2 regions of the Marinobacter sp. W-8 genome follow, and region 1 is predicted to be linked to the other one. Evidence: predicted binding sites of a transcription regulator. Region 1 holds the regulator's gene; the other holds the start of a gene.
What was found. The regulator FliA, encoded in region 1, starts transcription of late flagellar genes. The targets are predictions, from matches to a motif close to CTAAAGTTTNNNNNNNNNNNGCCGNTAA.
Positions count from the first base shown of each region.

Region 2: ACF8YQ_RS01455 (methyl-accepting chemotaxis protein) is a predicted target of FliA. The motif match lies at 949-976, and genes of this name have one in related genera.

Region 1 is NZ_CP172297.1:1,286,442-1,289,864, reverse strand. Features, by position in the region: gene ACF8YQ_RS05915 (protein phosphatase CheZ) at 1-219, opposite strand, end outside; gene cheY (chemotaxis response regulator CheY) at 241-624, opposite strand; gene ACF8YQ_RS05905 (RNA polymerase sigma factor FliA) at 785-1,528, opposite strand; gene ACF8YQ_RS05900 (MinD/ParA family protein) at 1,561-2,373, opposite strand; gene flhF (flagellar biosynthesis protein FlhF) at 2,446-3,423, opposite strand, start outside.
Region 2 is NZ_CP172297.1:330,175-333,597, forward strand. Features, by position in the region: gene ACF8YQ_RS01445 (CHAD domain-containing protein) at 1-336, opposite strand, end outside; gene ACF8YQ_RS01450 (SixA phosphatase family protein) at 324-902, opposite strand; gene ACF8YQ_RS01455 (methyl-accepting chemotaxis protein) at 1,137-2,813, shown strand; gene ACF8YQ_RS01460 (TRAP transporter substrate-binding protein) at 2,926-3,423, shown strand, end outside.

The sequences.
Region 1 (3,423 bases):
TATCTGGAAGTTCCGGATTGCCTCATGGAGGCTGCGGGTCAGTCGCCCCACTTCCCGGTACAGACTCTGATCGCGAACCTCGCTCAGTTCATTGATCAGGGTCATCGCCTTGGCATAATTCCCGGCGTTTACATTCTCAGCCAGGTCGGAGGCCTGCTTTTGAAGTTTCTCCGCCACCTCCGGATCAAGGCCCTGATGGTTCTGTTTGGTATCACTCATGGCGAGCCATCCGACCTCTGGTTACTGGATTCGTTCGAAGATTTTCTCGATCTTTTCCTTGAGCACAGCTGCCGTAAAAGGCTTGACCACATATCCGTTCACCCCGGCCTGAGCCGCGGCCACGATCTGGTCCCGCTTGGCCTCTGCCGTTACCATCAGAACCGGCAGGTTCTTCAGGTTTTCATCAGCACGGACAGCCTTCAGAAGGTCAAAGCCCGACATGCCGGGCATGTTCCAGTCAGTCACCAGGAAGTCATACTTGCCGCTTCGGAGCATGGGCAACGCGGTGTTGCCATCGTCTGCTTCATCCGTATTGGTGAAGCCGAGATCTCGCAGCAGGTTTTTGATGATGCGTCGCATTGTGGAGAAGTCATCCACAATGAGAATTTTCATGTTCTTGTCCAATGGGACCTCCAGTCAGTAACACCCGGAATTCATTCAGCCTTTTGGAAGTCTAGCAGGCTGCTACCTTAAGCGCTTATTGTGTGGTGTTTGCGCACGTTGTAAAGCATCGTTTACCAAAAGCTACACAGCTTGCTGAAAGCGAAACACAGCACCTGGCCGATCAGTCGTTGTCACCATCCCGCCACTCGGCCAACCGGCTGCGAAGTCTCAACGCCGCCTGGCTGTGAATCTGGCTTACCCGGCTCTCACTGACCCCAAGCACCGCACCGATTTCCTTGAGGTTGAGCTCCTCCTGGTAATACAGGCTCAATACCAGTTTTTCACGCTCAGGCAACTGCTCAATGGCGTCTGCGAGACTTCGCTGGAAAGCGCCTGAAGCAATACCGTCCAGCGGATTATCACTCGCTTCTGCTTCTTCTATCGGCAGCTCGCCGGATTCATTGAGTTCATCAAGACTAAAAAGTCTACCGCTGTTAGCGTCGGCGAGTGAGGCATGATACTCGTCCAGACCAATGCCAAGCTCTTCCGCTACTTCGGCATCCTGGGCCTCGCGCCCGGTACGATCTTCCACCTGTTTGATAGCACTGGCGATTCGCCGGGCGTTGCGATGCACTGAGCGAGGCACCCAGTCGCCTTTGCGGATCTCATCCACCATGGCGCCGCGGATGCGAATCCCTGCGTAGGTTTCAAAGGTGGCACCTTTGCCGGAAGAATAGCGCTGCGCGGCCTCCAGAAGGCCAACCATACCAGCCTGCATAAGGTCTTCCAGCTGCACTGATGGCGGCAGCCGGGCCATGAGATGAAGGGCGATTTTCTTGACCAGCGGCGCATGCTCTTCGATCAGGGCTGAAGGGCTCCTGGCGCCGGCCTGATGGTAAATTCCCAGATTTTTCGCCAATGTCATGTATCCGGTTTTCTTGTAGGACTGGATTCAGATCAGACTTCGACGAGCCGCTCCACGAAGAATTCGAGATGCCCCCTGGGAGAGGACGGCAAAGGCCAGCTATCCACTTTTTCGGCCAGAGCCCGGATAGCCAGCGAGGCTTTCGCCCTCGGATAGGCATCCAATACCGCTTTCTGTCTTTGGACGGCTTTCTTGACGGCCTCGTCGTAAGGCACGATACCTACATATTGTAGTGCCACATCCAGAAAACGCTCGGTGACCCGGGTCAGTTTTTCAAACAGATGGCGGCCTTCCTGCTCATTGCGGACCTGGTTTGCCAGGATACGGAAGCGGTTGGTGCCATAATCCCGGTTCATCAGTTTGATCAGCGCGTAGGCATCGGTAATGGAAGTAGGTTCGTCGCAGACCACCAGCAGAAGTTCCTGCGAGGCCCTGAGGAAGCTGACCACCGATTCAGAAATACCTGCGGCGGTATCCACAATCAGGACGTCAATCTGGTCGCCCAGCTCACTGAAAGCGTTGATCAGGCCGGCATGTTCCATGGCGCTGAGCTGGGTCATACGCTGGGTGCCGGAGGATGCCGGTACAATCTTGATACCACCAGGACCATTCACCAGCACGTCTTTCAGATCACAATCGCCGCTGAGTACGTCTTGCAGATTTCGATTAGCGGTAATGCCGAGCAACACATCGATGTTGGCGAGCCCGAGATCCGCGTCCAGCAAGACAACCCGGCGCCCCTTCTGGGCCAGGGCGATACCGAGATTGACCGAAACATTGCTCTTGCCGACACCGCCCTTGCCGCCGGAAACCGCAATCACCTGAACCGGATGTGGTCTGCTCATACTGTTATCAGTCTCTTACTACGTTCTTGTACGGGCACGCGTGCCGGTGTTTTATTGTGCCGCCAACGAGGCTCAGGCACCTTCGGCGACTGCCTGCGCGCTCTGCACGGCCTTGAGCCTTTCTACGCCCAAACGCACCAGCGGGATAGCCTCCGCCCTCTGGAGATCTTCCGGTATCTTCTGGCCATCGGTGTACCAGGCCACCGGCAAGCTGGTCTCCATAACGAATCCGAGCGCTTCGCCCAGGGTCAGGGCTTCATCAATCTTGGTCATGATGCAGCCTGCAAGGTTTGCCATCTTATAGCAATGCCACACGGATTTCATGATACGTGGCTGACTGGTCGCGGAGACCACCAGATGTGTACGGATATTGTGATCGCTGCGAGCCAACTCCGCCAGTTGTTCCTGGTAACCACGGTCGGCACTGGTCAGGCCGGCAGTGTCAATCAGTACCAGATGTCGATCCGACAGTTCATCAAGAATGTCATCCAGGGAATGGCTCTCATCCACCACCCGCACGGGCACATTCAGGATGCGGCCGAACACAAACAGCTGCTCATGAGCGGCCACACGGTAGCGGTCGGTGGTCACCAGAGCCAACGAATCCGGGCCATGCTCCAGCACGTAGCGAGCCGCCAGTTTGCCAATGGTGGTGGTTTTGCCAGACCCGGTCGGCCCGACCAGGGCATAGATTCCCCCGGCATCAAGCCAGTCTTCGCGACCGGTACGAACGCCGGTCGCCAGCATTTTCAGCGACTGCTTCCAGCCATCTTCCAGGCGCCCTGCCCGGTGCCGCCGGGACAGAGAGCCGGCCAGCTCCGCGCCCAAACCGAACTCCTGCAGCCGTTCGGCCAAGCGTTGCTGAACTGCGCTGTTACCGGCCAGCGTGGCAGTCGCAGCCTTACCACTGACCAGATCACGCAGAGAGCTGATTTCGGCACGCATACTGGCCAGTTCATCGGCATAGCCACCGGCGCCAGATTCGCTACCCGCAACTGGCTTTGTCAGCGTTTCAACACTGGGACGTGACGCCGGAAAACCGGCCGTCTC
Region 2 (3,423 bases), 960 kb from region 1:
CTGGCTGAGCCTTTTGGCCAGTTTGCGCTGGGCTTTTTCTGCCTTGAACCGGGTCCAGCCGGTCAGTGTGGTGCAGAGTTCCGGTTTGTCGCTGCACAGGTCGGGGAGATCCTGAAGCAATACGTGCAGATCCCGCAGGGCGCTGGTGGCACGGGCATGCTGCTTCAGCTCGCGGATATGCTCCTGTAACCGGCGATCGCCGGTAATCTCGGCCAGTGATTCGGCAATGGCCCGGCTGCGGCGAAGGGCGATGCGGTACTGGTGCAGGAATTCGTCATCCAGTCCGAGCATGACCCCCGGGGCCAGCTGTTCCAGCTGCTTGCTTAACTGCTGCAAAACCTCCGGAACCGTATTCTTGTCCAGATCGGTGGCGCCGGGCTGGCTTTTCGGTTCTTGCGCCGGAATTCGCGGTAACTGAAGTCACGGGGCGTCAGGAAGGTTTCCAGTACGCCTTTGTTTTTATCCACCTTCTTCCAATCTCGCACCGACAGCCGGATTTCAAGGATGCCGGCAGTTGGCAATTCGAACGGGGCCTGGGGTACCAGAAAGGCGGCCAGCTCGAGCAATGCCGGGTTGTGGCCAATAATGGTAACGCGGTTCTGGTCGTTGCCCAGATTCTGCAGCCAGCGTAATAGACGCTTGAAGTCGAAGGTGTAAAGCTCATCTTCGGTGCAGACCTGGGCCGGCTGGGCGTCGACGCTGAGTGCACCGGTCAGCGTTTGCTGGGCGCGCACGGCGGGGCTTGCGTAGACAGGGCCGGACAAGGCACCGAGCCGGTTCAGGGTTCGTGCAAGTGGCGCAAGTTGGCTCCGGCCCCTGTCATTGAGAGGGCGTTCCCGGTCGCTGAGGCTGCTGTCTTCCCAGCTCGATTTGGCATGTCGGATAAGGAAGAGCTGTTTCATGGCGTTCGCCTGGAATCTTGATCGTCAGACTTTAGTCTGACACAGGCTCAAGTCGTTTACATGACGGCCGATACGTATTTTACCGTACAGGCACTGGTATGAGGGGTTTGCGTACATACCGCCTTCAAACGGTGCTGATGATGGTATACAGCTTTTAACAAACTGCAACGGAGCGCCGATTGTGGTTTGTGGATAATCTGTCGCCTACAGGAATTTAAACCCGGAGCAGCAACCATGGCTTTTATGAGTAACCTGACGATCAGAACCCGGCTCCTGATCGGTGTACTGGTACCGGTACTGATTACGGCGGGCACCATTGCCTGGATTACCGCCAGTCAGATTGAGGCCAACGGCGAGGCAGAGCTGCAACGCCTTGAACAGGAACTGCTGGAGGCTCGCAAGGAAGGCCTGAAAAACCTGGTTGAGGCGGCCAAGGCTGTTGCCATGGAGGCCAAGGCTCGGCCCGGGCTGAGTGAACAGGATGCCAAAGAAGAAGTCCGGGATCGGCTGCGTTCCATGGAGTTCGGCCAGAACAACTACGTGTTCGCCTATGATCGCAGCCTGTTCAATCTGGCTTATGCGCCGGATCCGTCCAAAGAGGGCCCGACCACCAATCCGAACACCCAGAAGCTGGTTCGCGGGCTGTTTGACGCGGCGGGGGACGATGGCTTCATGCCCTACGAGTGGCCGAACCCGGCCACTGGCCAGGTGGAACCGAAAGTCTCCTACTCCACGATCATTCCGGGCTGGGACTGGATGATCGGTGCTGGTGTCTACGTGACCGACATCCAGAAGGTGGTGGCCGCCGCCCAGAAGGAAATCGACGATGCTATGGCATCCGCCATGGGCTTTATCCTTCTGGTGACCATTGTCGTGGTGGTTATCTCCCTGATTATTGGTCTGGTGATCGGTCGCACGGTGACTGCGCCACTGAACAAGGTCAGCGACATGATGCGGGAAATTGCCGACGGTGAAGGCGATCTGCGCCAGCGTCTGCCGGAAGATGGTAAAGATGAGCTGGCCGTTCTGGGCCGCCGCTTCAACCATTTTGTCATCAAGATTCAGGACACCATCCGCGAGGTGGGGTCTACCACCGATCAGGTAGCTTCAGCCGCTGAAGAACTGAGCAGGGTGGCGAATGAAACCCGTCAATCGGTTCAGGAACAGGGTTCAGAAACCGACCAGATTGCTTCGGCCATCAACGAAATGGCGGCAACGATTCAGCAGATTTCCGGCAACGCCAATGAGGTGGAAGGCGCAGCTTCCGATGCGGACCGCATGGCCAAAGAGGGTGGCGAGACCATCAACAGTGCCCAGGGCGCGGTCAATCAGCTGTCCCAGGAAATGGAAGATACCGCTCGCAGCATCAATGCCCTGGCCGAGAAGTCGAACGATATTCAGCAGGTGCTGGATGTGATTCACGCGGTTACCGAACAGACCAACCTGCTGGCCCTGAACGCTGCCATTGAGGCAGCCCGGGCCGGCGAGCACGGTCGCGGCTTCTCGGTGGTTGCCGACGAAGTGCGCCAGCTGGCCAAGCGGTCAGCGGAATCGGCTGATCAGATCCGGGAAATGATTGATGGCTTTGTGGCGGAGTCCAAAGCTTCGGTGGAGCGCATGAACAACTCCCGCAAGAGTTCAGAAGCGACCGTTGAGCGCATCAATCATGCCACCAATGCACTGAATACCATCGTGACCTCGGTGACCCAGATTCACGATCAGGTGACACAGATCGCCACCGCCGCTGAACAGCAGAGCCAGGTGGCGGAAGAGATCAACCAGAACGTGGTGCGGATTGTCGACGCGGCCCAGCGCAGTGACACCGGCGTAACCCAGACCAATGAAGCCAGCCACGAACTGGCCCGGCTGGGTGAGAACCTGCGCGAGCTGGTTGGTCAGTTCAAGGTCTGATTGCCCTCACAAGAAAGCCGGCCCGCCACATTGGCGCGGTCGGCTTTCGTCGTTATGATGGATCATTCAGGCATGTTTGAATCAAAAATCGATAACAATGGAAGCCAACACTATGTCCCTGCGTAAAACCCTGCTGGCGGCAGTCAGCACTCTTGGCCTGCTGGCCAGTCCTTTCGCGGTCTCTGAAGAAACCTATACTCTGCGTCTCGCGGAAACCTGGGGCCCCAATTCCGGGCTGCTGGGGGATGCGCCCCGCAACATGGCGGCCATGGCCGAGGAAATGTCCAACGGTCGGCTGAAGATCCGCATTGATTCCTCCAACAAGCACAAGGCCCCTTTCGGCATTTTCGATCTGGTCCGTAACGGCCAGTACGACATGGGCCACACCGCCTCTTATTACTACAAGGGCACCATTCCCAACGCCATGTACTTCACCACCATACCCTTCGGCATGATTGCACCGGAGATGTATGCCTGGTTCTACCACGACGACGGCATGGAGCTGATGCAGAAGGTGTATGAACCCTTCGGGCTGCTGTCCTTCCCGGGTGGCAACACGGCCAATCAGATGGGTGGCTGGTTCCGGAAAGAGATCAAATCTCTGGATGAT